Linked DNA regions of Bdellovibrio bacteriovorus HD100. The protein of the gene in region 2 binds, or shares a complex with, the protein of the main gene of each other region. Links are inferred from orthologs where the notes say so. Each region holds a gene or a part of one and is shown on either strand. Other genes may lie near its edges.

What was found.
Region 1: the proteins of BD_RS08320 (region 2) and fliM are in contact, whole or in part, in a crystal structure (PDB 1F4V), measured with the Escherichia coli proteins. The link is inferred for Bdellovibrio bacteriovorus HD100 from one-to-one orthologs.
Region 3: the proteins of BD_RS08320 (region 2) and BD_RS15865 are in contact, whole or in part, in a solved structure (PDB 1A0O), measured with the Escherichia coli proteins. The link is inferred for Bdellovibrio bacteriovorus HD100 from one-to-one orthologs.

What each region holds. Positions count from the first base shown.
Region 1 is NC_005363.1:3,240,961-3,251,223, forward strand. Bases 4-2,959 are described here. They hold fliM (flagellar motor switch protein FliM), read right to left. Parts: upstream 2,005-2,959; coding sequence 1,003-2,004; downstream 4-1,002. Other genes in these bases: BD_RS15225 (FliO/MopB family protein), read right to left, coding at 4-614; BD_RS15240 (flagellar basal body-associated FliL family protein), read right to left, coding at 2,014-2,577; BD_RS15245 (CsbD family protein), read left to right, coding at 2,802-2,959. Outside these bases: more of BD_RS15225, read right to left, coding at 1-3; more of BD_RS15245, read left to right, coding at 2,960-3,083; BD_RS15250 (hypothetical protein), read left to right, coding at 3,117-3,413; BD_RS15255 (hypothetical protein), read left to right, coding at 3,588-4,127; BD_RS15260 (murein L,D-transpeptidase catalytic domain family protein), read left to right, coding at 4,234-5,019; BD_RS15265 (inositol monophosphatase family protein), read right to left, coding at 5,016-5,867; BD_RS15270 (SPOR domain-containing protein), read left to right, coding at 6,001-6,810; BD_RS15275 (hypothetical protein), read right to left, coding at 6,873-7,472; BD_RS15280 (hypothetical protein), read right to left, coding at 7,473-8,810; BD_RS15285 (ATP-dependent helicase), read left to right, coding at 8,984-10,263. UniProt on the Escherichia coli protein: FliM is one of three proteins (FliG, FliN, FliM) that forms the rotor-mounted switch complex (C ring), located at the base of the basal body.
Region 2 is NC_005363.1:1,745,127-1,755,308, reverse strand. The notes cover bases 2,728-5,602. They hold BD_RS08320 (response regulator), read left to right. Parts: upstream 2,728-3,889; coding sequence 3,890-4,315; downstream 4,316-5,602. Other genes in these bases: BD_RS08310 (HD-GYP domain-containing protein), read left to right, coding at 4,834-5,602; BD_RS08315 (chemotaxis protein CheX), read left to right, coding at 4,337-4,837; BD_RS08325 (helix-turn-helix domain-containing protein), read right to left, coding at 3,291-3,680; BD_RS08330 (acyl-CoA thioesterase), read right to left, coding at 2,739-3,170. Also shown: BD_RS08345 (hypothetical protein), read left to right, coding at 1-113; BD_RS08340 (hypothetical protein), read left to right, coding at 101-511; BD_RS08335 (PAS domain-containing hybrid sensor histidine kinase/response regulator), read right to left, coding at 518-2,350; more of BD_RS08310, read left to right, coding at 5,603-6,225; BD_RS08305 (RDD family protein), read right to left, coding at 6,222-6,827; BD_RS08300 (CCA tRNA nucleotidyltransferase), read right to left, coding at 6,828-8,030; tRNA epoxyqueuosine(34) reductase QueG, read left to right, coding at 8,094-9,128; BD_RS08290 (hypothetical protein), read right to left, coding at 9,125-9,607; BD_RS08285 (HD-GYP domain-containing protein), read left to right, coding at 9,676-10,182. UniProt on the Escherichia coli protein: Involved in the transmission of sensory signals from the chemoreceptors to the flagellar motors.
Region 3 is NC_005363.1:3,376,466-3,386,761, reverse strand. Bases 4,704-7,692 are described here. They hold BD_RS15865 (chemotaxis protein CheA), read left to right. Parts: upstream 4,704-5,166; coding sequence 5,167-7,218; downstream 7,219-7,692. Other genes in these bases: BD_RS15860 (CheR family methyltransferase), read left to right, coding at 7,215-7,692; BD_RS15870 (chemotaxis protein CheW), read right to left, coding at 4,704-4,900. Also shown: BD_RS15890 (transketolase C-terminal domain-containing protein), read left to right, coding at 1-2,009; BD_RS15885 (hypothetical protein), read left to right, coding at 2,198-3,295; BD_RS15880 (DUF333 domain-containing protein), read left to right, coding at 3,295-3,678; BD_RS15875 (hypothetical protein), read right to left, coding at 3,758-4,162; more of BD_RS15870, read right to left, coding at 4,403-4,703; more of BD_RS15860, read left to right, coding at 7,693-8,084; BD_RS15855 (protein-glutamate methylesterase/protein-glutamine glutaminase), read left to right, coding at 8,100-9,164; BD_RS15850 (prolyl oligopeptidase family serine peptidase), read left to right, coding at 9,291-10,296. UniProt on the Escherichia coli protein: Involved in the transmission of sensory signals from the chemoreceptors to the flagellar motors. CheA is autophosphorylated; it can transfer its phosphate group to either CheB or CheY.

The DNA.
Region 1 (10,263 bases), 1.5 Mb from region 2 along the record:
CTGATCGCAAATTCGTCGTCCAGATCCAGGTCCTTGGCACTGCGCTTGCGAGGGGCCGGAGCTTCCTCGTCCGCAGTCGTGTCGTCAAAGTCCACATTTTTGGAGGTGGACTGACCCAGAACTTTGCCAAAACTTTGTGGCGCTTCTTCAGGCACTTCGTCATCCAGAAGGGACAGGGACTTGATCATGGAGATGTTATGATCCGTCACACCGATCAGAATGGATTCGCCCGCCACACGCACGATTGCCAGACTTTTCTTCGGACCCAGGTAATGCTGCTGCAAAACCTTGATCTGAGTCTGATGCTTCATCGCTTTGGGAACTTTATACTTGCGCAGGAAGAAGAACGCGCCCGTACCCACAACACCCAGCATGGACAGGGTGAACAGAATACGGAAAACGCCGCCGCCCTCAGAGGCTGCTTTCTTGTTGGATTCCAGATTCAGAAGAATCTCGGACTCTTTGCGGTTGTCATTTTTAGTGACATCCTTGGGCTCTGCTGTCGCGGCCGCGGAAAGCTCCTGGGATTCAGACGCCACTGCCGTCGCCGGGGACGTTTCTTCCGCCTGAGCCGAAACTGAAACTACAAAGATCAAAGAAAGCAACCAACGCATCTTCATACCTCTTATCTGAGCTGCTCTACGCGCTCAGCAGGTGAAATAATATCCGTCAAACGCACGCCGAACTTTTCGTTCACCACCACGGCTTCACCGCGGGCGATCAACTTGTCGTTCACATAAACTTCCATCGGCTCGCCCGCCAGTTTGCTCAGTTCGATCACGGAACCTTGAGTCAGGTTCAGCAGCTCGCTGACCGGCATTTTGGTGCGGCCCAGCTCCACAGACACTTTCAAAGGGATGTCGAGGATCAGGCTCAGGTTTCTGTCTTTATGTGTTGGCATCTCGCTGGAAGCTTTTCTTCCGCTGGATTCAGCCATACCAGCAGCTTCCGCCACCAGCTGATCCGCCAGATTATCCAATGTATCGTCGCTCATTCATCCCCCTACTTTTCCACCGGTCTGGTCACTTGCACAGCCACGGTTCCATGATGTATTCCGTAATAACCTTTAAACTTTCTGACACCTTCGACCGCCACGTCGAATTCTCCTGAGGCATCCTGATCCAGCGGAATCACATCGCCGACTTTCAGGTTCATAAGATCCTTCAGCTTGATCTCGGTTTCGCCCAGGTTCACTTTGATCTCCATGTCTGTTTCCAGAAGCTGTTCCTGGATGATCGCAGTCCATAGCTTTTTGTCTGTCTGATCGGTCTCAACCTGGAAACCGGTCTGCAGTTTCTGTTTGATTGGCTCGATGGTCGCGTAAGGAATCACGATGGAGATCGTGCCAGTCGCGTTTTCAAGCTCCACGTCGAATGTGGAGGCAATAACCACGTCCGTCGGAGGCACGATACCCACGAACTGCGGGTTCACCTCGGTACGAACAAAAGAACAGCCGATCTTTTCAATGGAGGCCCAGGCCATTTCCATATCGTTGATCGCCAGTCCCACCACCTTTTGGACAATGGAAAGCTCAATCGGGGTGAAATCCTTGCCGTCGATTTTTGTATAAGGGCGGTCAGCCCCGCCAAAGAAGCTGTCCACCAACGCATAAGCCAGCTTGCTTTCGATCACGAACAATGCGGAACCACGCAGGTTTCCGAAACGCAGCACCGACATGCACGTCGGCATTGGCAGTGTATTGATGAATTCCCCGAATTTCAGGAATTCAGTGGAGGTCAGCGTGATGGAGGCGATTTTACGCAGAGCTGATGACAAAGAAACGCGGAAGGCACGCATGAATTTCTCGTAGATGACTTCCAACTGCGGAAGTCGGCCACGAATAATACGGTCCTGGCTGGTCAGATCATAAGATACGATCTTGCGCTCGTCGACCTTGCCGACGTTCTGCGTTTCGGGCTTGGATGCTTCCGGCGAGCCCACGTCCCCGTCAGAGACCGCGGCTAACAGAGCATCCACTTCACTTTGTGAAAGAACCTGATTCATAGTCCTGCCTTAGTTATAGATAAACTCGGTGAAGAACACGTTGGAAATCTTCCCCTGGACCAGGAAAGAATTGATGGTGTCCTTGATTTCACTGCGAAGACTGTCTTTGCCGTCCCTGGAGGAAACATCCTCGTAGGTCTTGCTGGATAGAATAATAATAATGATGTCGCGGATCTGGGCTTTGCGCTTTTCCAGCTCCTCCATGACATGGCTGCCGGTCACTTCCAGCTCCATGTTCACCTTTGCGACTTTACGGCCTTTGGAGCCCGCCAGATTCACAATAAAGGTTTCCAGAGGAACGACTTTACCGATGACCTCTTTTTCTTCAGTGGCCTCTTTGTGCTGAGCCTCGGCTTCGCCTTTGATCACTTGTTCAATTTTGGGTTCTGCCGCCTCTTTTTTACGATTGGAATAGAGCATGAATCCCACACCTGCAACGACGAGCATATTAACGACCGCCAAGGCAATAAGTAGAATAGGCTTTTGTCCAGATCCCCCGCTCGGAGCTGACGATACATCCGATGCTGCCGCTTTTTCTTCAGCCACTTCATCCTCCATGATGAATGACCACATAGTGGTCCTATCAAGATTGAAAGCAACACGGATGCCAACAGGACCTTCGCCGAGGGCCAATGACTGCGGTCCAACATATTTGAATTGGGGCAATTTTTGCCCCTGTGGTGAATGTTTGCCGGGTAGTAATTCTATGACAGGCGCCAAAGTTTTGGCGCGAAAATTTGACTATTTCGCCAAACAGGCGCCCCATTAAGGTAGCAACTATGGCTAAGGAGGTTCTTATGAACAAAGATATCTTCCAAGGTAAAATCAAGGAAATATCCGGCGAGCTTCGCAAAAAATGGGGTGCCCTCACCGACGATGACATCCAGAAAACCAAAGGCAACATGGAGGCCCTCAGCGGTTTGGTTCAGCAAAAAATCGGACTTTCCAAAGAAGAAGCGTCAAAACAGCTTTCCGAATTCATGACAGACATTGATAAGAAATTCACCAGCACCGGCGAGTCCGCCAGTGACAAAGTGAATTCAAAAATCGATGCCATCAAAAACAAGCTGTCTCACTAGTCCCCCCGACTGTGGTCGAGGGAAGGAGATGTTATGGACAAACAAATCTTTGATGAAAAGTTCGGAGCGTTCTCAACGGCTCTGAAACAGAAATTCGCCGGGCTGAACTTGACCGACGAAGAAATTAAAAAGGCGATGAAAAATCCCGATGATCTGGTCACTCTGGTTTCTGCAAAAACTGGTATCTCCAGAGAAGAGGCCGACAAACGGGTGCATCAGGCCATGAGCACCGTGGGTATTGATGACACCCAAGTCAAAGGCTTCATGGAAAAATGGGGCGACAAAGTCGGCGATAAAATCGCGGACATCAAAAATAAATTCAGCCATTGAGGCTTCAGGGAGGAGCCACGGCTCCTCCCTATCCGCCCCGGCTCCACCCCTGTCGGGTAAAAAACACAAATTTATTTGTGCTCCCTAATATAATTCTTCCTAGAAACCTATCCCCTTGTTGAAAAGCAGATGCACCTAGTGGTATCTAGTGGATCACTTTTTAAGGAGATTCCCATGGCTCGTCTGATTTTTTCTGTCCTTTCCATGATCCTGGCTGCTGGCGCAGCAAACGCTGACATCACCCTGAATAAAGTTATTGATGGCTCTGTCGCTTACTGTGACTCCACCCGCGGCATTCCAGCACCCACCGCAAAAGTTGTGCAATTGTCCCTGATCAGCTCTTCTTCCAGCGAAGAAGAACAAGAGACCACTTTGCGTGTTTCCTTGGTAAAGTGCCAGGATTCCCAGTGGGTACTTGATTCCGCCCCAACCCGCGAGTCCTACGTAGCACCGAATGGTGTCAAAGTAGAAATCACCTACAGCAACTATGAGATGCTTCTGGTGAACAAGAACTCGGACGTGCTGTTGCAAACGGACCTGGAGCACTTGAACCAGGGCGCCGTGCAGGAGCGATCTGTATTCTTCTATAAAACCAGAGAAGTGCCTCAGGACGTTGACGTGATCATCCGCACCCGTAAAAACGTGAAGGCCGATAACGGTGTTGAGTACTCCGAAAGTGTGACCTTCGGATCTTTCCGTATCCGTTTGAATTAAACCGCTCTGAAGCGCCCTTTTTGTGTTTTATACCTGTCAAAATTCCTGACAGTTTATTTCCTGGAAAGGGCGTACTATAAGGTCTCTTATTTACAAGGGGACCTTGATGAAATACGCCTTGCCATACATCCTCGGGACAGCGCTTTTCTGCACTGCCCTTTCCGTGTCCGCAGCCCAGCAGGACGGCATCAGCCGTAAAATCATTTCCCAGGGCGTGCCTGCCGACGCAGTCCATCGCCTGAGCAAGTTCATGTACGAAAATCGCGGTCGCAGCTTCCAGCAGGACACCTACACCTGTGAAGGCAAGGACCCGGCCAGTGTGCGCCCCTGCGAGGAAGAAAAACGCAGCCGCAGCAGCAAGTACGTCACTCTGAACAGCCCTCAGTATGTGGTCATCGTCGACTATTCCGCCCCGTCCACGCAAAGACGCTTTTACTTCATCAATCTGCGCAATGGCGTGGTCGAGAAATACTACACCTCTCACGGTATCGGCAGCGGCGACGGCAACTATGCCTATCGCTTCAGTAACACCAAGGATTCACGCCAGACTTCTTTGGGAATCTATCTGACGGGTGAAGTGTACACAGGCTCTTACGGAAAAACCCTGCGCATGTACGGTCTGCAAAAATCCAACGATCAGGCCTATAACCGTGACATTGTCGTGCATGGAGCCTGGTATGTGGGTGAAGAGTTCATCAACTCCATCAACAAAAAAACCGGACAGCCCTATGGCCGCCTGGGTTTAAGCTGGGGTTGCCCGGCACTGTCATTGTCGATGGCGGAAAAGCTGATTCCGCTTTTGAAAGGTGGCAGCGTGATTTATCACTACCACCCGGCTTTGATTGACGAGGCCCAGTCGGGCCGTCTGGTTTCGACCAAGAAAAAGAACTAGTCCGTGCCTACGCTCAGGCGAGGCACGAGGACCTTTTGAATCTCTGTGACCATATCAGCATTCCCGGCCACGATGGAGTTCTTGTACGGTGTGTAGGCTTCTCCACGATATGTCTGCACAACGCCGCCTGCTTCCTCGACAAGAAGAATACCTGCAGCAGCATCCCACGGCTGGATGTTGCGTTCCCAATAACCGTCAAACACCCCGCGCGCCACTTGCGCCAGATCATAAGCGGCGGCACCAGGACGGCGCACACCCCGGCACTTGCGAACCATCTCATCAAAGATTCTTAGCTGTTCGGAAATCACATGTTCATGCTCGGACACAAAACCCGTGGCCAGCAGACCTTTCTTCAGTTCTGTGTTCTTGCTGACTCGCAAAGGCTTGCCATTAACGAATGCGCCCTGACCGCGAATCGCGGTGTATGTTTCATTCAACATCGGCACATCAATCACTGCGAGCTGAATCTGACCGTCAATTTCCAAACCCAAGCTGATGCAGAAAATCGGGAAACGATGTACATAGTTCGTGGTCCCATCCAGTGGATCCAAGATCCAGCGCCCGTTTGCGCCGGCCTTGCTCCACGCGACCTTTGTCCCGGTTCCGTGGGAAGCGGCGAAAGTTTCTTCGCCCAAAAATTCAATTTCCGGAAAATTTTTCCTAAGATGCTCTGCAATGACTCTTTCTGATTCTTTGTCGGCTTCGCTGACAAGGCCCGCTTGGAACTTTTCCTCGACGTGCTCTAAGTTACCGAAATAATTGAGAAGCACTTGGCGCCCGAGGTTGACAGCTTCAATAGCTTGACCTAAGACCTGCTTCCAATCCCTTGATTTTACGCTGTTTTCCACGCTTTCCCCTTCGGGCAGGACCCTTGGATGATTGACCAGTTCAGAGGATTAACGCTAACATGTTTGCAGGGCCAAAGGAAGGGCCCGAAACTTAAGCATTCAAGCGGGTTTAAAAATTATGAGGATTGAAAAAATGAGTTCTAAAACGGATGTGATGGTGAAACTAGCTTTAGTTTTCTTTATTTCTTTGCTGTCTTTCTCTATCGGCACATTTGTAGGCAAGAAGTACAGTGACAATCAACATCAGCTGGCGGCTTTGGAACCACAAAAATCCTCTCACACCCAAGAGCGTGAAGTCGCTTCTGTTCCTGAACACGGGACTTCCGAAGGCAAAGTAGGCGCGATGACAGATGAAGAAATCGCGAAACTGGCTGAAGAATTCGTGGCTGATGAAGCAACTCCGGCGACAACTGAAAATGAAGCCACACCTGCTCACGGTGAACACGCGGCTCCTGCCGGTCACCACGGTGAAATCGCTGAAACCAAAGTTGAATCCAAAGAACCTAAAGTTGAAACTCACAAACCGAATTCAACCAAAGGTGACAAAACCCCAGTAACCCAGCACAACGAACCTTCTGAAGCTGCGAAAAACGTAGCGGCAGGCAAAGCACCAACAACGTTGGAAGCTGCTGAGAAGAAAGTATCGTCCAAAGAGGACCGTCTGCCTTCTTCCCTTCCAAAAGATGTGGCGCAGTTCGCGGTGGGCAAATTCACTGTGCAAGTGGCGTCTTATGCTGATGAAGCCGAAGCTCAGAAAATGGCTTCGGACCTGAAGAACAAAGGTTACAGCGCGTTCTATATCCCGGCAAACATCAAAGGCAAACAGTGGTTCCGCGTCAGTGTTGGCCAGTTTGCGACTCAGAAGGAAGCGCAAGCTTACCGCAATGATCTGCTGAGCAAAGCCAAAGTCAGCTCTGCGATCGTGCAAAAGATCACTGAGTAATTGTTCACCCGCTTTTAATTAAATTCCTAAGGAAGCCTCGTTCGAAAGAACGGGGCTTTTTTTTATAGAGGAACCACAAGGCCCGCGCGCAGCACAGCCCCCAGGGTGGGGTTGGGATCAAAGTCAGAACCCATCAGGGCACGGCCTTCCATTCCCACAGTCACACCAAACTGGCTGGTGCTTAAGATAAACAGCTCTAAGCCCGCCGACAGACCACCCATCACTTTCATACCGGTTTTATCAGAACGGCTGTCGGTCATGAATCGTGTGATGACTTCTTCTTCATAGCCACCGACTCCGGCACCGAAATAGATCACGCCACGCATGCCGCCTTCTTTGCCACTCAGGGCATTGTAACGGCCCCACACTGTCATGTCCTGATGACGGCGCTCGATACTGGAAGTGCTGTTGCCTGTGGTATCGGTAAAGTCAGCGTACTCCACCAGAACACTGTAGTGTTTGCGGTGATAGCCGATGGAAAAATTCCGAGGCTGACGGCTTTCCAGATCACCGGAATTGCCGCGTTCATAGCGCATTTCATAGTTGATCGGATACGCGGCCAACAAGGACACCGGCGCTTCGGCCGGCAGCTTCAGGCGCGACTCCTGCGCAAAGGCACCCAGGGACATCAATAGAGTCAATAAACCTGCTGCGAATTTCATTTACTTCACTTCCTGAGATTCAGGATTTGCCGCCGTTTCCGCCTTGATCACCCAGCCGGCTTCTTCCACACAGGAATAAACCATCGGGGTTTCCGCCGAAGTTTCCAGAACCCCCGCCAGAAATTCGCACTCTTTCTTTTTCATTGCGCCCAGTTCTTTCACCAAGCTCTGAACGAACTGATCGTGCGTATAGTAGGTGTCTTTCTTTTCAGCCAGGTCGGATTTCAAGGAAGGCAGCATTTTCAGGATGATCTTCGCCACTTCTTTGCGGGCGGCAAGATCTTCAAGACCGCGCTCTTTGGAATAGATGTCCGTGAACTTTTTCAGCATGCGGGAAAACTGGGTTCCCACGGTGTAGGCATAACCCGTGACATAGTCGCGGAACTTCGCGCGTTCACCCGAGGCATGGAACAGCTCCAGGTTGTTGCGCACAACCGTTTTATTCGGAAGCTCCTGGACACCGAAAAGATCATTCACTTCAAGAGAGCGCACACGTTTCTGGCTTGGCAGGGACTGAGCGATGAAATCAGGATTTCCCGTGTACATCCAGCCCCAGAAATCAGCCAGGCCTTCATTCAGACCGCGCATCATTGTAAGGCGGTGGAACTTCAAAAGGGTGGCTTCATCCAGTTCATCCCCGATCAGCACCGGTTTTTCACGACGACCACGACCCGACAGATCCTCTTGCACGATGGCCGCGTCCTCCATAAAGGATTCACGACTGTGAACACCCGTGTCTTCATCGACAACATCTTTCAGAACCAGTTTGAAGAACAAAGAATGGAAGTGTTCGTGCGCCAGAATTCCGGCGTTGATCGCAATCGCCAGGCCACTTTGAGTGTAAGGGACCACCAGCATGGAATCCGTGGTTCCGTCATAGAAAGCATTGTTGGCGCCGGAAGAACCCTTCACTCTGACGCCCACGCCGACATCGCGAGGCCACTGGTTCACACCACCCGCTCCCAGTTCTTCATCAAGCAGCGCCAGTTTTTGGGTGTGCGCATAGATGGTGACCAGTTGCTGGGTCATTTCATTGGCCGGGATAAAGTCGCCTTGTTTATTTTTAATAAAACGAGCCACCGCAGGGCGGCCATGCAGATTGTTGTTTGTAATGCGCGGGCTGAGGAAGAAACGAACGAATTTACCGGTGACTGTCTGCAGGTCTTCGATCCCCAGCAGCTCCACCGTCTGCAGAGAATAACCGGCTTTTGAGTTGGACTGCGGTGCCAGCACACGGACATTGCCGGACTGATCAGCGCTCTCAGACTGCGGGGCACAGGCACTCAAGGTGCTGGCCACTAAAATTGCTGCTGTGATCCGGCTAAAAACGCGCTTCACAAAGTCCTCTCTAAGTTCTATAAACGGAGGGGTTTCCTCGCTCACTTGACTTATTGCGTTATAGTTATAGTGGAGAATGGCGAAAACCTCAATGAAAACTTAGGGATAGACAAACTTTGTCAGTCTCACCAGAAGTTCGACAGCCCCTGCAAACGCACATTAAGGAAGCCGCCATGGATGTACTTGATTTTGTTACGAAAAATCTGAACCCCGCGCAGAAGGATGCCGTCGAAACCCTGGAAGGGCCTTTGCTTATCCTTGCCGGCGCCGGTTCGGGCAAAACTCGCGTGCTCACCCACCGCATGGCCAACATGATCGGCCAGGGGGTCGCGGCTTCCGACGAAATCCTGTGTGTGACCTTTACCAATAAGGCCGCCAAAGAGATGGAACATCGTATTTACAAGATTCTGTCGGACATGGGCGCCGTGGTCCAAACCCAGCTTTGGATCAGCACATTCCACAGCTTCTGCGTTCGTGTTCTGCGCCAGCACATCACACTTCTGGATTACAAGCCCTTCTTCGGTATCTATGATTCCTCCGATCAGCTCAGCCAGATCAAGAAAGTCATGACCGCGCTGGATATTAACGACAAGATGTATCCCGCGAAAAACTTCCAGAGCCGTATCAGCAGCGCCAAGATGATGGGTCTTTCCCCGGAAGGTTTGGAAAAATCCTCGAAGCGTTTGATGGATCAAAAGACCGTGGAAGTTTACAAAGCCTATGAGCGCGAAATGAAAAAGGCCAACAGCCTTGATTTCGATGATCTGCTTTTGAAAACCTATGATCTGTTCCGCATGTACCCAGATGTTCTGCAGATGTATCAGAAAAAATTCCGCTACATCATGGTGGACGAGTACCAGGACACCAATCACATTCAGTACCTTCTGGTGCAGATGCTGGCTTCCGCTCACCGCAACTTGTGCGTAGTGGGTGACGAGGATCAGTCGATCTACAGCTGGCGTGGGGCCGACATCAAAAACATCCTGGATTTTGAAAAAGACTTCCGTGATGCGAAGGTGATCAAGCTTGAGGAAAATTACCGATCCAGCGCCAACATCGTCAATGGCGCCACGGCCGTAATCAAAAACAACTCGCAACGCAAAGACAAAACTCTTTTCACATCGAACGATCCGGGTGATCTGATTCACGTGCGCGAGGAAAAGAACGAGTACGAAGAAGGCCGCTTTGTCGCCAAGACCATTCAGTCGATGATGAATGAGGGCGAAGGCTCTTACAACGACTATGCGATCTTCTATCGCACCAATGCCCAGTCGCGCGTTCTGGAAGAACAGCTGCGCACCATGGGCATTCCGTATCGCCTGGTGGGCGGCGTGCGCTTCTATGAACGCATGGAAATCAAAGACATGATTTCCTACCTGAAGCTGTCCATCAATCCGGCGGATGATATCGCCTTAAAGCGCATCATCAACGTTCCAGCCCGCGGTATCGGCAA
Region 2 (10,182 bases):
ACAACCCGTATGTTCGCCAGACCGAAGTCAAAATGAACGAGCTGCTGGATGAATACAAACCCGGTGTACCTCACACCCCGGCCGACAAGAAGGGCGACACATGTTTAAAATAGCATTAGCCCTGACTTTACTGGCCGCCCATGCAGCCCCACTCAACTCCGCTGAAGACTTCTTTAAAGAGTCACAGGCCGCTTTCGAAAAAGCCTCTAAGGAAACCACCTTCGAGAAAAAAGGCACTGCATTGAAGGCCTTGGAAAAATCATTTGAAGCGACTTTAAATCAGTACGAAAAATCCAATCCCACTGAAGGCGACGACAAAGAACAGGACGTAGCCCGCCTGTTCTATACTCTGGAACCGGCTTTTGAGCTGGCGAAATTAAAAGACAAAACCAAAAAAGACTGCGCCCGCAAAAAGCAGGACGTCATGACGGGCGACAATCAGGCCGAGGACGCCCCCGCCAGCCCCAACGCGAAGGAAGCCCTTCGCTGGATCGAACTTCTTTGCAAATAGAATCATTTACGAATGCTTCAGATGCGACTGAATTGCCTGAAGAAGGACTTTTGAATTAATCGGTTTCGTCAGATGATCCAGGAATCCCGCCGCAAAAGAGCGGTCTTTGTCCTCTTTCATCGCATGAGCAGTCAAGGCGATGACCGGCCCCTGGAACCCCTGCTTGCGAAGGCCCGCCAGAGTCCCAAAACCATCAAGACCAGGCATCTGAATATCCATCAAAACGAGATCAAAATGCTCCTTAAGAGCTTGAGTCAGAGCCTCTTCGCCGCTTTCCGCTTCGGTGACATCCAGGCCCCAACTGCTCAACACAGTCGAGATCAGTTCACGGTTGTCCCGCGAATCATCAACGGCCAAAACCTTGAAACCGGCCAGTGGCTTTTGTTCCACGGCACCGGCACTCTCTGCTTGCCCCGCGACCGAGAGTTCACTGACATCCTCGGCCTGGAATGAAAACTCGAAAGTACAACCCTGCCGGGGCTCACAACGCACAATACTGACATCTCCCCCAAGAGCTCGGGCCAGATTTCTGGAAAGCGCCAAGCCCAGTCCCGTGCCGCCAAACTGGCGAGTGGAGGTGGCGTCGGCTTGCGTGAATGGCTGGAACAACCGCTCCGCCTGCTCCTGAGTCATGCCAATGCCGGTGTCTTCAATGCTGAATACTATTTTCTTGCGTGTTGCCGTCACCTGCTCTGCTCGGCAGGACACCTTGACGGACCCCTTCATTGTGAACTTGATCGCATTTCCAATCAGATTCACCAAAACCTGACGGATGCGAACGACATCAGAAAGAATAATCAGGGGCGCAATCTCGCCCAACTCGTAATTCAGATAAATGTTTTTTCTGGAGGCCTGGTCAAAGAACATGGTCAGGACTTCCTGAAGCAGTTTTTTTAGTTTCACAGGTGACTTTTCGATTTCGAACTTACCCGCTTCGATTTTGGACAGATCCAGAATGTCATCAATAATACGCGTCAGGGACAAACCATTGCGATGAATGATTTCGAAATAATTCTTTCGTTCTGACTCATCAAGATCCTGAGTCCCGATGATTTCTGCAAACCCCAGAATGACCCCTAAAGGAGTGCGGATTTCGTGGGACATGTTTGCCAGGAACGCAGACTTGGCCTGATTCGCATTTTCGGCGGCGCTTTTTGCCGCCTGCAAAGCCCGTTCAGCCATCACCTGCTCCGTGACGTTGTTCGCAGCAAGAACAAGCCCTTCTATTTCATCGTTAAAATCATAAATGGGCTGATAGACAACATCGACAAAGACTGAGAACTCAACCCCGTCGGCACGTCGATCATGAATCTCGTAATTTTTAGCTTCAAAGACTTTTCCGGTGCGATAGACTTCATCAAGCAGCGCAATCAACCCGATTTTTTCAGTCTTGGGAAAAACATCTTTCACTCTTCGTCCGGTGACATCACAATCCCCCAGAAAAAGATCCCGGTAAGAATCATTCGTCATCGAAAAACGGTGCTCCGGCCCGTCAAGCACCGCCATGGCAATGGGGGCCTTCTCCAAAATAGAACGCAACTTTCTGCGCTCAGCCCGGACTTCCTGATTGGAGCGGGCCAGACTCTCTTCCGCGGCTTGATTTCTTTTCACCGACGTCGTCGTGTCCAGAATCGTACACAGCATTCCCGACACTTTACCCTCGGCATTAAACAGCGGAGAATTCCCGTAGGTATAATAGTTTCCCTGAGGCTTGCCATCGACTTCGATATCAAACTGCACATCAGATTCCAGCACGAATCCACCGGACTCCACTTTGCTGGCAATGGCATGCACCTGATCCCACACTTCGGGCCAAACCTCATGAAGAGGTGAACCCAAGGCGTGCGGATGACGATGTTTTAGTATTGGAATATAGGCATCATTATAGAAAACCCGCCGCTGGGGACCCCAGGTGCAGTACATCCCGACCGGACAACTGAAAACAATGCGCAAGGAATTGATTAAACCGAAATCCCAATTTTCTATGGGGCCCAGTTCTGTTTGGGACCAATCGAAGCCTAACGTGGCTTGAACCATGAGACTGGTGTGTACTAATTTCCCGAATGGATTAACCTGATTTTCTAGACCCACGGTATTTTCTACCCCAGGGTCAAAACATTTCAAAGCCTTTTTTAGATAGACACACTCAGCAGTTCGTCGCTGCTTCACAAATGTAATTCAACAACGAACATGAGCCTTAGTAGAAATTAAAAAACAAATATGAAAATTATCGGGTTTTATTTTGCAGTCGAATCTCTCGACGCTTTTTCGCCTGTTCAAAGCGACGTTTGTCGTCGTCAGACTCCAGCACCAAGCCCGGAACTTCTGTTGGTTTTCCCATAGAGCCCAATGCCACAAAAGTCAGATACGCTGAAGCCGTATGGAAAGTCTCGCCGGTTTTTGGATTCTCGGCATCGACACGAACTCCGACTTCCATCGACGTTCTGGAGGTGTAGTTCACGCTGGCCTTCAGATTTACCACCCAGCCCTTGTAAACCGGCGCCACAAAGTCCAGTCGGTCGATGCTGGCCGTGACGGTTTCTTTGTTACAATGTCGTTGTGAGCAGATCGCGGCGCAGATGTCGATCCAGGACATGATCGTTCCGCCGAAAACACTTCCCAAAGAATTGGTATGGGAAGGAAGTACTAGTTGAGTCATTACCACTTGAGATGATGAGACGGTTTTTGAAGCAGCCAAGATGCAGCCCCTTTCTAAAAAACAAAGCGCAGGTCTGTGTCTCCACATCCTGCGCCTTAGAACCAATCTAATCAATAAAGATTAGATGCCGCCCATACCAATATCGGAGTTACCGCCACGGTTCAAACCGCTACCTGGTAGAGTTGTAGTACCTGCAACAGTCGCAGATCCAGCTGGGATCGTTTGAGTTGCATTGTTGTTGAATGCAGTCGCAGCAGCCGCCTGGTTGTTGTTCTCAGCGCGAACTTCGGTTTCAACGAAGCCCAGGTGAGGCAAGCACCATACGATCAACTGTGCACGAGACTTCACATTCATTTTTTTGTAGATGTTTGTGAGGTGAAATTTAACTGTTTTCTCAGTTACAAAAAGCTGGTTCGCAACTTCCTTGTTGGACAAGCCTTTAGACACAAGTTCAGCAACTTCTGCCTCTCTATTTGAAAGACCTTTTTGAATCAGGACATCTCTGAGCATCCTTGCTCCCTCCCGCTAATTGTTTTTGTTTTTAAATCCGTCTAAACCTTCAACGCCACCCAGGACTCATGTCCAAAAGTAGCCTCGACCACCTGTAATAAAGTCTGACAACAAAAACTGAAATTCGCAATAGCTTTGGACTCTAGTTTTAAAAAACTAGACCGATAAGCATGAGGATTTTACACAGTTTCCAATATTCAGGAGATATTATGTTTCCCACAAATACGAAGTTTTTGGTCGTTGATGACTTCGCAACTATGCGAAAAATCATTAAAAAAGTGCTAAATGAGCTTGGCTACACCAACGTAGAGGAAGCCGATGATGGTAAAACCGCCCTGCCGATGATCCAGGCCGCTCATGATGCAGGCCAGCCTTACGGCTTTGTCATTTCGGACTGGAATATGCCCGGAATGCAGGGTATCGACCTTTTGAAGGCCTGCAAAGCCGATCCTCGCACTAAGTCCGTGCCGTTTATGCTGGTGACTGCAGAGTCCGAGCAAAAGCACATCCTGGAAGCAGCCAAAGCCGGCGTTTCTGACTATGTGGTCAAACCGTTCAACTCTGCCACTCTGAAAGGCAAGATGGAACGTGTTTGGGCCAAACACAACCCTGCAACACAAGCAAAAGCTTCCTAAGACTTGGGTCTGGAGAAATAAATGTCTGCAGCACCAAAAGAAGCTATTAATCCCCTCTTTGATAAGCGCCTGATCAATGCTTTCGTCGAAGGCGTTATCAAGACCCTGAAAACCATTGCTCAGACCGATGCCACCCCTGGAAAACCCTTCATTGAGCCACAATTCGTGCTTAAAGGGGAAATCGCCGGTATGGTCGGCATGGTGGCTCCGCCTTTGAAAGGCACTTTGCTGATCTCTTACGGCAAAGACAGTATTTTCCATATTCTGGAAAACATGCTGGGTGAAAAACACACCTCCATCAACGGAGAAGTGTCTGACGCCGTTGGGGAAATGACCAACATGATTTACGGTTCCGCCAAGACCACTCTGAATCAACTGGGATACAACTTCGAGATGGCCATTCCAACCGTGATCTCCGGTGATTTCAAGATCACTCACGCTGACAAAAGTGCCACGCTCGTCATCCCCTTCAACCTGACGAACGGATCCACTTTCTACGTGGAGATTTCGGTGCAGCAATGAGTTCCCAATCAGGAAAGACGGTTGATGTTCTCATCGGGAGTCCCCGCGACTCCTTCTGGGAAGCCATCACCTCTATCCTGAAGGGTTACTATCCGTACCAGCTCAAGCACTTCAAATCCATCGACGAAGCCCTCGATCACGGCACTTCCGAAAGTTTCAAACCTATCTTAGCCCTGGTTGATGGCCAGGACGGCACCAATCTGACCAATGAATGGGTGCAGTCCACCAAAATGAATTATCCTGACTGCCCGGTCATCGTCCTGCACTCTTCCGCCGCCCCGCTGGATTTCAACATCGTCAAGAAAAACGGCGCTGACGAGATCATGCACATCAACTTCGACCGCGAATTCATCTCGGACATGGTTCTGCAGCTGGCCCCCATCGAAATGGAGGGCGACCAGATTCCCATCACGGCCCTGATGCCCGTGGATCTGCGCGACATGGATGCTGACACCAATATCAACTTTGATGTTTTTGTCCACCTGCCCGCCAACCACCGCTCTGTGATGATGCGAAAATCCGGAGATGTGGTTGACCAGAAACATCTGGACAAGTTCAATGCCTTAAAACAGCAGATGTACATCAAAAAAACCCAGATGAAACCGTTCTTTGAGTACGCCCGCACGGTGATGAGCATGCGCAACATGCCAATGCCCATCTCGATGACGGAAAAATTCCACCGCTCCAAAAAAGTCATCTATGAAATCATGGCGCATTTCCTGAATGGCGCCTCTACAGACTATTCCGAGGGCAAGGTGATCCTCGACAAATGCAAATCCATCGTTGCCGACTTTGAGCTGACCAAAGATCTTCCCTCGCAGGAGATTTTTGATGAGGTCTTCCGCTTTTCTGGCAACGTGCGCACCATGTATCATGACTGCATCTGCCTATCGGCTTACGCCGCTTACTTTGCCCAGTTGCTGGGATGGAACGCGGAAAAACGGGAATCCGCGGCGATCGCGGGCCTGTTGCACAATATCGGACTTTCCCAGATGCCGGTTTCAGCCGGCGTCAAGGCGGCAAAAGACTACACCCCGGAAGAGCTTTCCCAGTATCATCTGTACCCGGAGCGCTCGGTGGTGATGGTCAAAGCCAAAAAGGTGCCCCTGCCACAGGAGATTGCGGAGGCCATCGGCCAGCACCGCGAAAATGGAGCCGGCACCGGCTTCCCGAAGAAACTTTTAAATGCAGATATTTCTGAATTTGGAAAACTGCTGGGCTTTGCCTATCGCTTCCACGAAATGACCGCTCTGAGCGAAGGTGGAAAACAGGCCCGCACCGCCACCCAGGCCATCCAGGACCTGCGGGACGAAGCCCTGTCCGGATCCGGTAATGTGGATCTTCTTTTGACCACAACCATTTTCAAAAAATGGAAACCGGCGGCCTAATCCTCTTCGAAAGTCACATCCATATAGTCCTGAAGATCAAAGACCTCACGCAGGTTTGCCTGACGTTCCGACCAATCAATGGACTGCATGATCATCCGGGCCGAAACCAGCCCTTCATAGGAATAAAGCACCACAAACAACAATCCCGTCAACCAGCGCAGGCGAGCCTGAGTGGTGCGGGGTTTGTCCTGCACCACGCGGGTTTCCGCCGCCCAGTCACACAGATGCGTGCGATCATAACGGAAAAACGCCAGGGCATAAATCCCCCAGGAGAAAAAGAAACTCAAACGCCCCGTCAACGGACGCATCAGGCACTGGGACCAATGCAGTTTTTCTGTAAAGTTGTTGGCCGGCACCACTTTCAGACCCATAAACCATTTCCCTGGCGTGGCCTGCATCATCACCAAAAACACAAACTCATAAACCGCAGGGATCAAAAACATCAAAAACAACTGCAACAGCGTCACGATGACATCATCTTCAGTGAAGATCAGTTTTAAGAACACACCGGCAAACGGCAGATAAAATGGCAAACTGATGATCTGATCGATGCCATGGGCAAATAAACGTCTCCAGGTGCTGGGAACAAATGCGGATTCCATTTAAGATGACTCTCTTTCCAGATATTTTTTCAGCCACAACAAAGCTTCATCGCGGCTTTGCAACTGACGCTCCAGCTGCTGTTCAAAGGCTTTGTCCAGGCAGACTCCAATAGCAGGCCCAGTCAGACGCCCCTTGACATCCTCGCCATTTAAAAACGGCCGAGGCAGCACTTCCTGCCAGCTCTTCCATTCAGCCAGCAGGAATTCAATCGCGGTCTTTTCAACCGCTTCGGACAGTAAAATTCTTAAAGCAAAAACAACACCCTCTTTAGCCAGCATCTGCAGCTGTTTTCCCAAAGAGTTCTTCAGAACTGTTTGAGGATCCTGCCAGACTTTCCAGGCGTCCTCGATCGCGCGACGATCCCGGGTGGAAAGCTTCAGCATATCCAGAACCACAACAAGCTCGGTGCCCTGAGCGCTGCGCACGAACATCGCCAGACGCTGCCAGGCCTCGGTGGCCAGACTGTTTTTCACCCAGTCGTTTTTACGCAGCCGAAAAGGGAACAGCACCTTCATCAAACCAGAATCCTTCATGACCTGAAGTCCATGGTCGGCGTGCTCTGTTTTCAGAAGCTTCGTCATTTCCTCGCGGATGCGCTCGCCGCTGACAGACTTCACTTTTTCAGCCATTTTTTTTACGGCGGCAAAACTGACCGGTTCCAGCTCAAAATTCAACTGCGCGGAAAAACGGGCCGCCCTGAGCAGGCGCAGATGATCCTCTTCAAACCGGCGCTCGGCGTCCCCCACCGTGCGCAGAACACGCGCTTTCAGATCTTTTTGGCCCTCGACATAATCCAGCACCTGGGCCGTCGCCAGATCATAGAAAAGAGCATTCACGGTGAAATCCCGGCGCTGGGCGTCCTCTTGGGGGCTTGAGAAAACCACATTCTCAGGCCGGCGACCGTCGCTGTAAGTGCCGTCATTGCGGAAGGTGGCGACCTCGATATCCGCCCCCTCGACCAGCACCCGCATGACCCCGAAGCTTTTACCCACATTGACGGTTTTACTAAACAAGGACTCCACTTTTTCCGGAGTGGCATTGGTCGCCAGATCCAAATCATGAGCCTGAACCCCCAGCAAAGCGTCGCGCACACAGCCGCCGGCCAAAAAGGCCATATAGCCATGGGCCTGCAGCCTGTGGTAGATTGACTCCACGGCCGGCCAGTGAGGATGGGATTGAAGAAGACTTTGCACCTGATTCACACCCTAGAGTGTAGAAAAAGACAGGCCTGAAAGAAAGAGTTTGTTCGCGTGACGCCACAGGAGATGAAATCTCTTATCGATGAAGCCTTGACCGATCTGGGATTTTCCCATTTCGGTTTTGCGCCATTGAGCAAACCGTTAAGTTTTGATTTCTACCGGCAATGGATCGACCAGGGACTGCATGGAGACATGACTTATCTGGCCGAACACGCCCAGATCAAGGAAAACCCGCAAAGCAAATGGCCCCGCGCCCAAAGTGCTTTGGTGTTTGCCATGCCTTACTTTCCCCATCCCGAGAAAAAATCCGAATTCCCGCTCAAACAAGCCCGCGTCAGTCTGTACGCGCAAGGCATGGACTATCATTTCTGGTTCAAGGATCGCATGAAGTCTTTGTGCGCAGATCTGCAGAAGATCTTCCCGGAAGAGGAATTTTTAGCCTTCACCGACAGCAGCCCCGTGCTGGAGCGTGATCTGGCCAAACAAGCCGGCCTTGGCTGGGTGGGAAAAAACACCTGCCTGATCCATCCGAAAAAAGGCAGTTTGTTTTTTATTGGTGAGATCTACACCTCCCTGAAGATTCAAACCGAGTTTTCGCCATTGCCGGACTTTTGCGGCACCTGCACCCGCTGTCTGGATATCTGCCCGACCGGAGCCCTGATTGAGCCCCGCAAAATGGATGCCCGAAAATGCATCTCTTATCTGACCATCGAATCCCGGCAGATTCCGGACGAAGAATTGCGCCCGCAAATTGGTGATTGGTTCTTTGGCTGTGATCTTTGTCAGACCGTCTGCCCCTGGAATCAGAAGGTCTTCAAGGGCCAGCTGTCCATCGAAAAAAGTCTTTCTTTAAATGCTGGCGAAGAAGCCCTGCTGATTGAGGATCTGCGCTATATCCTGTCGGCTTCCGGCAAAAAGATCAGTCGCGACTTCCTGGGCACGCCGCTGGCCCGGGCTGGATCGTTTGGACTGAAGCGCAATGCCATGATAGTGGCGGTCAACCGGGGCTTGAAAGTGTTGTGCCCGGAAATCCAGGCACTGACAGAACATGAGAAACTCGGAGAATTGGCTCAGTGGAGTTTAAAAAAACTGAGGGACTAGAGCCCCAGTTTTTTCAGCAGATCATCAATTTCAAACTGATTCATCTTTGACGGAGCAGCCCCCGTATCCACACTGGAGCTGTAAGATTCATTGAACTGATTCGACACCCAACGAAGCCTGTCGATAAAGGCCTGGGGAATAGTTTCCCGCAAAAACGCCGAGTCTTTATGAATGTTCGCCAGCAGCGTTTCCAGGGTTTCTGTGGCATCCAGCAACAGAGCCACACAAACATTGAAAAACTGTTCATTGCCAACAATTTGTGAGGCTTTATAACCAACAGCCTTACACAAAGCCGCATAGTCCGAAATCATGTGCAAAGCATGGTCCGGTGGCGCCATCAGCGCCAGGCTCTTCGCCCCGCCCATAATGCGATCAACGTTGTTGCCATATTCGGCCAGTTTTCGAACCTGAGAAAAGTCACCTTCAATACCTTCGAGAAGGTCCAACAACTCTTCAATCAAGGACTTTGACTCGTTCACAAAATCTTCTACAATTTCTTTATCGATCGACATCCACTCAAAGATACCAATCGAAGGATACAGAGGCAATGGATTATGTTTCTATACGAGTAAGCACCCTGCGTGGCGATCAAAAGATCGACTTCAACGCTTACGTTAAAATCAACGACAAGATGATACTCTACCTTCGTCGCGGCGACAGCTTTGAGGGCGAGCGCCTGAAGCGTCTTAAGGACAAAAAACTGCGCAAAATGTACATCCTCACGGACGAAGAAAACAGCTACCGCACCTATCTGCAGAAAAATATCGAAACCGCCTATGACGACACCACTGGAAAAGACATCCAAACCCGTGCTGACATCATCCAAGGCTCCCAGCAGAACAACGCCGAAGAGGTTTTTGAAAACCCAGAGAACGTTGAAAGCTACAATTACTGCAAGGACGCGGCCGGCAAGTACGTGAACTTTATCATGAGCAACGCCCAGGCGCTGTCGGCCGTGATGAACATTGAAAACACCGACAAAACCATCTCCCATCACGGCGTGACGGTGTCCACCCTGTCCATTGCGCTGGCACAGAAACTGGGTATCACTGAT
Region 3 (10,296 bases), 1.6 Mb from region 2 along the record:
CAAAACTCGCAGGCAATCCTTCCCAAGAACCTCAATTCAAAAGCTTTGTTAAAAGCAAAGACGGACGTCAGATTCCAGTGGCCGATCCTAACGCGACTCGCGCCCTTGTTTCTTTGATGGATATGAACGCCGTCCTTGGTGGCGCGGCTTCTCACTATGGCGGTCCTGCCGCTTTGGCGGAACTTATGTCCGCACTGCACGGTCACGTGTTTGATGTGGCGGCTCGTGAAAACAAGCAGTGGTATGACCTGTTCCACATCGTGAATGATGCCGGTCACTGCGAAAACGGTCTGTATGCTTTGAAAGCCAATTACAAAATGGCGGGTCTGACTTTGGACAGCCTTAAAAAATTCCGTTCGATCGAAAGCGGTCTGACCGGTCACGGCGAAGTTCACTGCTTCCCGGAAGGTGTCTTTATCTCCAACGGTCCTTTGGGTTCTGCGTTCCCGCAAACTCAAGGTGTGGCCATGGGCGAGGCGATCTCTGGCAAGAACCGCGTGACGGTGACCACGATCTCTGACGGTGCGTGCATGGAAGGTGAAGCGAAAGAGGCTTTCGCTGCGATCCCGGGCCTGGCTAAGACCGGCAAAATGGGTCCTTATGTTTTGATCATCAGCGATAACAACACGAAACTTTCCGGGCGTATCGATGCGGAATCTTTCTCCATGACTCCGACTTTCAATTCTTTGAAAGACCTGGGCTGGAATGTGATCAACCTGGCTGAAGGCAATGATCTGCAAAAGTGTTACGACACGATCGTCAGTGCCATCGAGCAGGCGAAAGCCAACCCGATTGCGCCTGTAATTATTCACGCTAAGACCGTAAAGGGTATCGGCACCAAGAAAACTGCGGAATCCGCAACGGGCGGTCACGGTTTCCCTCTGAAAAGCCCTTCGGAGCTGCCAGCCTTCCTGGGTGAGATTCTGGGTGGCGCGGCGTTGCCGGATGTTTTCAACACCTGGATTGCCGAACTGAACAAATGGGAAGCCGACATCAAAGCCAGTGGTGTCAAAGATTCCGGTGAAAAAATTCAAGTCGGTATTTCTTCCGCGATGGTGCGTGCACGCAAAGCCGGCTTCCCGGTTCTGAGTGTGACTTCGGATCTGCCAGGCTCCACAGGGGTGGCGGGCTTCCGTAAAGAATTCCCTCAAGATTCCTTCGACGTCGGTATCGCCGAATCCAACATGGTTTCTACGGCGGCAGGTTTGTCGAAACTGGGTTACATCCCAGTGGTGGACACCTTCGCTCAGTTCGGTGTGACCAAAGGGGCGTTGCCTTTGACCATGGGGGCGTTGTCCGAAGCGCCGGTGATTGCGGTGTTTTCTCACACGGGCTTCCAGGATGCGGCGGACGGGGCTTCCCACCAGGCGCTGAGCTATGTGGCGATGGTTTCTTCCATCCCGCATGTGGATGTGTATTCCCTGTCTTGCAGTGAAGAAGCCGACGCTTTGATGTACACGGTGATTGAAAACTTCGCCAAGGCCCGCAAGGAAGGCAAAGTTCCGAATTCAGCGGTGTTCTTCCTGGGGCGTGAAAACTTCCCTAAGACCTATGTGGCTGGTACTTCCTATGACTTGCGTAAAGCGCAGGTTCTGGCCGACACGACAGCGGGTAAAACGAAGTCTGTGGCGATTGCGACAACAGGCTCTTTGGTTCCTCAGGCCTTGCAAGCTGCGAAAGATCTTGAATCCAAAGGTGTGGGAGCGGTTGTTGTGAACTGTGCCTGTGTGAATCACGTGGACATCGCGACTTTCAAAACGGTTCTGGAAAAAACTCAAGGCCACTTGATCACGGTGGAAGACCATCAGTTGCTGGGGGGCTTCGGTCAGATTTTGACTCACGCCTTGATGAACGCCGATGTGACATTCAAGGTGAAAAGCCTGGGTGTGCATGGGGAGTTCGGTCAAAGTGCTTACACGGCGGCGGACCTTTATCGCAAACACAAGGTGGATGCGTCCGCGATCGTTGAGACCACAGGCACCTTCTTCCAAAAAAGCGGCGCCTGGTAACAGGAGGGCCCCCCGCAGTTTTTGGGCCGACACTGCGTTAGGCAATGTGAAATAAAATGAAACCCCACTGTCGAATGGCTGTGGGGTTTTTTTATTGGCAGGTCCAAGGTCCGTAAACAGATATTGCCACTAGTAGGTGTCAATCCCTTCGGTGAAAATGGATATATATCCAAACTTCTGAGGGGTTCATGAAACTTCTGACCAGCGTGATTGTGTTTGTGATTTTTGGACAGTCAGCAGTGGCGGCAACAATGCCGGCCTTCACGCGTTTTGGCGAAGGCTTCTCGGTTCAACCCAAGACCGAGAAAAAAGTCACGATGCCCAAAGTGATGTCCCAGGACACTTTGGGGCTTTGTTATTCTTTTGCTGCCGCCGCGATCATGACTGCGGAAAAATGCCGAATCGAAAAAAAGGATTGTAACAATCTGCCGGATTCAGAGGTGTTTTCCCCGCTGGACGTGGCACGCTTTGGAAATGATCCGGACGGAGAGAATACCTACGAGTCGTCTTACCGTGGTATTCGCGAGGGCGGTCCGGGGGCTTTCACTTTGGAAGTGGCGGCAACGTTTGTCGGCAACTCGGCTTCTCAGCAGTGCATGTCTCTGGATAAAGTTCTGACGAAAATTGGCGGAGCGCAGGTGGGGACCGAGGCTCAGGTGGCGGCGTTCAAGCGTTTGCGCAAAAAATACGATGAATACCGCAAGATTGATCAAAACTGCCAGACCTGTCTGTCTGATTTTTTTGCCACGGCCAAGGCCGAAGTGGACAAGGATTTTGCTGTCGACACAGATCCGGCTAGATTGCTAAAGGCATTCGGCGAAGAGACCTATGAAAAGTTCTTTGATCGACTGGTGACCCCGAAAGAATGTGCCCGGGCCAAGAATCGTGTTTATTTTGAAGGAATGGGCTCCACTGAGATAAGTCTGTTTCCCAAGAAGGGGCAGAAGGCGAACTATGCGAACTCTATTGCAGAGATTAAAAAGCAATTGTCTGCCGGGCATCCCATACTGCTTTCAAATATTTGTCTGAATGAAAAATACTCCGATGACTGTCCCGTTCCGGGCGTTGAGGGTGGAAACAAACATGCGGCGGTGATTTCGGGTTATCGCCGCATGTGTGACAAAGCCAACAAGTGCTATGATGCAGTTCATATTCATAACAGCTGGGGGCAGGCGTGGCAGGACACTTACAACGGTGGCTGGGTTGATGCTGAAACGCTGTTGAACTATACGGGATATCCCGAACAAATGCTGGCCTGGCTTTCAGACAAACCAAAGGACAAATAATGAAAATATTTGCGATGATTTCAGTTTGGATTTTGGTGGCTTCAGCAGCCTTTGCAGATCTGAAGATTTATGATGGCAAAGTGTATAAGCCGTTGAAGGTCCAAGAATACCAGAATCTGAAACTGTCAGTGGATTGTTTTAAGGGAAAGACTCCGACCTGTGAGGCTTGGAGTGCGGCTCAGAAGCAGGCCCCACGGGCGAATCTGCCCCAAGCCCTGGCGGGAAATCCTGCCGCCAGATATTGCCTGGATGCCGGCGGTGAAAACCGCATCGCGAAATCAGAAAAGGGTGGCGAGTTTGACTATTGCCTGTTTAAAGACGGCTCGATGATCGAAGCCTGGGGACTATATCTGAAGTTTAATCCCGTCAGCGAAAGAAAATAAAAAAGCCCCGGGAAATCCCAAGGGCCTTTAATGAACGCCGATTTACGCAGCGTTTATGCAAATGTAAGCAGGTACCTTTTTATTTAACGGAAACTTCGCACTGGAAGGTGCCGATTTCGGTTTGTTCGCCCAGACCCCACCAGTAAACTTTGGCAGTGTGGTCTACAACGTTGATCACCAGTTCGAATTCGTAAGAAGCTTCAACCCAGAAATCATAACGAACTTCAGTGTCAGAAGCGGCGCTGGATTCTCTTGCCAATGCCGGACCGTTTTTGTCCAGAGTGGAAACAGAGTAATCACCAACATTCAAAGACCAGTTCTTCGCGTCTTCGATCAGAAGAACAGTTGGGTTTTTTTGGATGTTGAAATCTTCAGAAACATCCGGGCTCTTGGAAAGTTTGGTAGCTTGGCAGTCAAAAACTCTCTGGCCGGCGAAAGACAGGCTGGAGAAAAGCATCGCAGTCACAAAAAAGATAGATTTCATGATTTTGTCCTTTGTTTAATGGCGTCTTGCTATCTCGTTTAGAGCGAAAAGTCTTTGATTTTATTGTTTGATTTCTGAAAGTGAAGAAATTGCCCAAGTCCAAGATGGAACCTGGCGGAGCGGACGAGGGTGGGGGTCTGGCTAAGTATCTGTTTTTAAATGGTTTTGGGGGCTTTAAAAAGCAAAACCCGCAGGCCTTGGAGCCCGCGGGTTTTGTATTGGAATCTTTTAAAAAAGCTCTTAAGCGGCTTTGGCTTCGTCGTGGTGAGAGAACTGCGCCATCTGACCCATCTGGTCCTGATTGAACGCAGACACGATATCCACAAGGATAACGACTTTGTTGTCGACTTTACCCATGCCACGAACGAAAGACATCGCATGTTCGTTGCCCAGAACCGGGGATGGCTCGATTTGGTTTTCCTGCAGGTCCACAACCTCTTTCACGGAATCCACAATCATGCCCACTTGGCCGATTTCAGTGTCGATGACAATGATACAGGTGTCGCGGGTCGTGTCCTGTGAAGACATGCCGAACTTAATACGCAGGTTGACCACCGGAATGATCTTACCGCGCAGATTCATCACACCCTTCACATAGTCAGGGGTGCGTGGTACCGGCGTGATTTCGCCGAACTGATTGATCTCGCGAACTGTTTCAATGGCCACACCATACTGCTCTGCCATCAATTGGAAAGTTAGGTACTGACCGGGTTTTGCTTTCATAGATACATCGCTCATTGTATACGCCTTTCAAAGTCGTGATTAAAATCTTAACAACAGACTCTTCGCGAAAAAACCAAGGTGACTTAAGAGAATTTCTCGCTGGCATGAAAAAATAATATTCTCAGATATTTAGCGCCTCATTGCGGGACAATGGTCGGGCCTTTCATTAATTCTTTACATCGGAGGGTGGATTGATTCTCATTCTGGACCAAGGGTCTAAATAGCTCAGATGTTCGATCACCGATATGTTCATGTGATTTTCTAATCTGTATGGAGCGCACATGAGCGGTGACAATTCTTTCTTTGAAGAACTACAAATGGATTTCCTGAATGAGTCCGCATTTATGCTGGAGCAGTACGAGGAATACATGATGAGGCTGGAAAACAGTGAAGACCCAGCCAAAGACCTTACGGATATTTTTCGGGTGGCCCACTCTGTTAAGGGGGGAGCTGCGGCTGTCGGTCTTGCAGACTTGTGTAAATTTGCCCATGTGATGGAAGACCTTTTGGATCTTCTGCGATCACGTCCCGAACTGGTGAATTCCACGGTGATATCTTTGTTGTTGCAATCTGGTGACGAATTGAAGAACCGCGTGGCGGCCCTTCAGCAGCAACAGGGTGGTCCTTGGGATCCATCCGCGTTGACCGCGGAACTGATTGCGATCACGGAGCAGCTTTCCGGGAAAGCCTCCAAGCATGCTCATGCTCCGGCGCCATCCGCAGATGAACCCAAAGTGGAAGCTCCGGATGACTTCTTTGCCCAGGCACCTGCGGCGGAAGCTTCTGCGGGAGCTGAAGACGACTTGATTAATCATGATCTGCTGGCTGAACTGCTGGCTCAAATGTCTCCTGAAGATCAGGCTGAATTCCATGCCAAAGAGGCAGCAGAGGCTGCACTTAAAACGGCCATTGCAGAAGCGGCCCCGGTGGCGGAAGCAGAGGCAGTAAAAACGGCTCCGGTTCTGAAGGTGGTGGAAACACCGGTTGAAGCTTCGGCACCAGCTGCAAAAGCAGCTCCAGCTGCGGCAGCCAAACCAGCAGCGGCGGCAGCCGCATCTGGAAGTGGTGGTGGCAATAACAAGAATGCCAAGAATGCGACCAGCGCCATCAAAGTTGACACCGGTCGTGTGGATTCGGTTCTGGATGCCGTGGGTGAGCTGGTTGTATTGAAAAATCAGCTGGTGCATGACGAAACAGTTCGCAGCGGTGTGAATCTGCGCCTGGAAGCCATTGTTGATCAGCTCGACAAGGCTGTTCGTGAATTGTATGAAAAAACTTTGAGCATCCGCATGACCCCGCTGAAATCCATGTTCATCAAGATTCAGCGTATTGTGCGTGACGTGTCTTTGACTTTGGATAAACCAGTGGACCTGCAACTGATCGGTGAAGAAACCGAGGTTGAAAGAACGGTGTTCGAGCTTCTGGGGGACCCTTTGGTTCACTTGGTTCGTAACTCGATGGACCACGGGGTGGAAAAGAAAGAACTTCGTCAAGAGCGCGGTAAACCCGCAACGGCCAAAGTCACCGTGTCGGCGAAACAATCCGGCGGTAACGTTATCATCGATATTTCAGATGACGGTGGTGGTATCAACCGTGACAAGGTTCTGGGTAAAGCCATTGAAAAAGGCTTTGTGCCTGCAGGTGTGGACCCGGCGTCCATCCCTGATGAACAGGTGTTCCAATACATCTTCTATCCGGGCTTCTCGACTGCGGATAAGATTTCGGATCTGTCCGGTCGTGGTGTGGGGCTGGATGTGGTGAAATCCAATCTGGATAAAATCAACGGTAAGATCAATATTTACTCCAAGGCCGGTCAGGGAACGACGTTCCGTCTGACAATTCCTCTGAGTACTGCAATCACTGACGGTATCATTGTGGCTTTGGATGGCGCTCGTTACATTTTGCCGATTCATTCGATCCGCGAGATCGTGCGTGTCCTTCCAAAGGACTACACGAACATCTCCGGCGCAGGGAAAGTGGCCAGCATCCGTGGTCACTTGTTGCCGGTGATTGATGTTTCTAAAACTCTGGGGTCTATCAATTGGAGTCTGAACAAAAAAGACCAGCAGTTGGCTCAACGCCGTGAAAACTCTTTGAGTGCCCGCCGTGAGGAAACCATGCTGGTGATCATTGAATCCATGACTGGTCAGATGGCTTTCCCGGTGGACGACGTCCTGGGGCAGGCGCAGGTGGTTGTAAAACCAATCACCACCGGTCAGGACATCCCGGAAGTGGCGGGTGCCGCGATCCTGGGTGATGGCCGTACGGTTTTGATTTTGGAGCCAGGTGCTTTGGTAAATAACGTTGCTAATGGAAGAGGAATGGCCGCATGACCGCTGTAAAGAAGAACGAGGCCACAGGCGCTCTATATGACTTTGAAGACATCAAACTTACGGACAAAATGTTCATGAAGTTTGCTGAGCGCATGTATGACCTGGCCGGGGTGGATCTGCCACTGACACCAAAGAATCATGCCCTGATCCGCAATAGAATTGTAAAACTGTTGCGTCGTCATTCCCTGAAGACCTATGAAGAATACTGGTCCAAGCTTGAATCCGGTGGCAACGAAATGGTGTCTGAATTTATTTCGGCCCTGACCACGAACATGACGTCTTTTTATCGTGAGTCGAATCACTTCGACTTCCTGAAGTCCGTTCTGCCGGAGTTGCACCGCAAGTTTGGCGCGGATCTGCGCATGTGGTGTGCGGCGGCCAGTACGGGTCAGGAGCCATACACGATCGCGATGACGGCGTGTGAAGCACAGCCTGAAATGCCATCAGCCAAACCTCGTTTGCTGGCGACGGATATTGACCTGCAGGTTCTGAAAAAGGCCTCTACCGGGACTTATGAGGAACGCGAGATGCAGGGGCTGCCGCCTGTGCAGCGTACGAAGTACTTTGAGAAAATCAAAGCTGACGGCGACGAGTACTGGAGAGCCAAGGATCAGATTCATAACATGATCCGTTTTGCACCATTCAATCTGATGAATCCCAAGTACGAGTTCCAGCACAAGTTCCATGTGATCTTCTGCCGTAACGTGCTGATTTATTTTGATGAGCCGACAACAAAACGTGTGATCGACAATCTGGTGTCCTGTTTGGCGCCGGGTGGCTATCTGGTTCTGGGGCACTCCGAATCAGGCAACGTGAAACATCCAGGTTTGAAGCCGATGTCTCGCGCAGTTTATCAAAAACTTTAATTAAAGAAGGCCCTAATGGCACAAAAGATTCGTGTCCTTATTGTTGATGACTCTGCGGTGATTAGAAAGCTGCTGGAGAAAATCTTTTCCTCCTGCGCCGACATTGAAGTGGTGGGCACCGCTTCAGATCCTTACATCGCCCGCGACAAGCTGGTGGCACTTAAGCCCGATGTAATGACTTTGGATGTGGAGATGCCGCGCATGGATGGCATCAGCTTCCTGGAAAAAGTCATGCAGCATTTCCCGACCCGCACGATCATTTTCTCAAGTTTGGCGAAGACCGGCTCTGAGACCTACCTGCGTGCTCTGGAAGCCGGTGCGATTGAAATCATGGAAAAGCCGTCCATCGACGTGTCCCAGTCCCTGGAAACACTGTCGGCGGCGATCATTGAGAAAGTAAAAGCCGTGGCGAAAGCCCGCATCAATCCGATCAAAGCAGTGGTGCCCAATCCGGGTGCTCCCGTGCAGAAGGTGGCCAGCACCTCTTTGGCAAGAACCACGCACCAGTTGCTGGCGGTGGCTTCTTCTACGGGTGGTACTGAAGCCCTGAAAGTCTTTCTGAGCGGCATGCCGGCGGATATTCCGGGAACTTTGGTGGTGCAGCATATGCCACCGGGTTTCACCAAGTCCTTTGCTGAAAATCTGGATAAGATGTTCCCGTTTGAGGTAAAAGAGGCGCAGGAAGGCGATCAGGTTGTGCCAGGGCGTGTGTTGATTGCCCCAGGCAACTATCACATGGAAATCACGCGCAGTGGTGCCTTCTATTACGTAAAGCTGCATCAGGGCCCGGCCCTGCACAGTGTTCGTCCCGCGGCGGATTATCTGATGAAGTCTGTGGCTAAATACGTGGGTAAGAATGCCATGGGTGTTGTTCTGACCGGTATGGGTAAGGACGGCGCTGAAGGGCTTTTAGAAATGAAAAATGCCGGTGCCTATACAGTGGCTCAGAATGAAGAAACCTGCGTGGTGTACGGCATGCCAGCCGCAGCGGTGGCGCTGGGGGCCGCAGACAAAGTTCTGCCGCTGGATCGCATCGCAGGGGATCTGCTGAAACAGCTGCAGACGCGTAACGCCGCTTAGTCCAGCAAATTTTAAAAAAGTGTTTTACCCAAGCCCGAAGGAAACTTCGGGCTTTTTTTATTGTCCTTCTTGCTTCATTCCGCCGTCCGGTTAGAATAAGTCCCTGAAATCCGTCAGGAGACATCAATGAATTTCCGCAAAAGTTTGATCCTGGGCCCCCTGCTGCTGGTGGCTTGTACGACAACGAATCAATTCAAGAAGGAGTCCCTCATGCACGATCCGTATTTGTGGCTGGAAGAAGTGGAAGGCGAAAAAGCCCTGGAGTTTGCCAAGGCGGAAAACAAACGCACACTAGAGCACTTTCAACAAAATCCACGCTTTAAAACCATCGAGCATGACTTAAGAAAGATCATGCTGGCGGAAGACCGCGTGCCGGCTGTGCATCTGAAGAATGGCGAGCTTTATAATTTCTGGCAGGACGGAAAGCACGTGCGCGGCTTGTGGAGAAAAACCACCCTGCAGAACTATATGACCTCACACCCGCACTGGGACGTGATCCTGGATATTGATGCTTTGGCCAAAAAAGAAAATGAAAACTGGGTGTGGAAGGGGGCAATGACTTTGCCACCGGCTCACGAAAAAGCTTTGGTCTATTTGTCCCGCGGGGGCAAGGACGCCACTGTGGTGCGTGAATTCAATATGAAAACCCGCCAGTTTGTGACGAACGGCTTTGTATTGCCTGAGGCAAAAAGCAATGTTCAATGGAAGGACGATAACACCGTTTATGTGGGAACGGATTTCGGTCCGGGCAGTATGACGGACTCAGGTTACCCGCGTATCACCAAAATCTGGAAGCGGGGCACACCAGTCAGCGAGGCCAAGCTGGTGATGGAAGGCGAACCTACAGACATGTCCGTGTACAGCTATGTGCAGTTGGACGGCGACAACAAACATGTCTTCCATTCCATCCGCACTGGCTTCTATTCCAGCGAAAACTGGTACGAAGATGACAAGGGTGTGAAGACGCGTCTGCCGATGCCGACGGATTCCGAGTTCTGGGGTGTTTTCAAAAACAAACTGTTCTTTGAGCTGAAGTCTGATCTGGGAAATCTTAAAACGGGCAGCATCGTGTTCATGCCATTCGATAAAATCTTCGAAGGCGAAAAGGCTCAAGCGTCCCTGAAGGCGATCT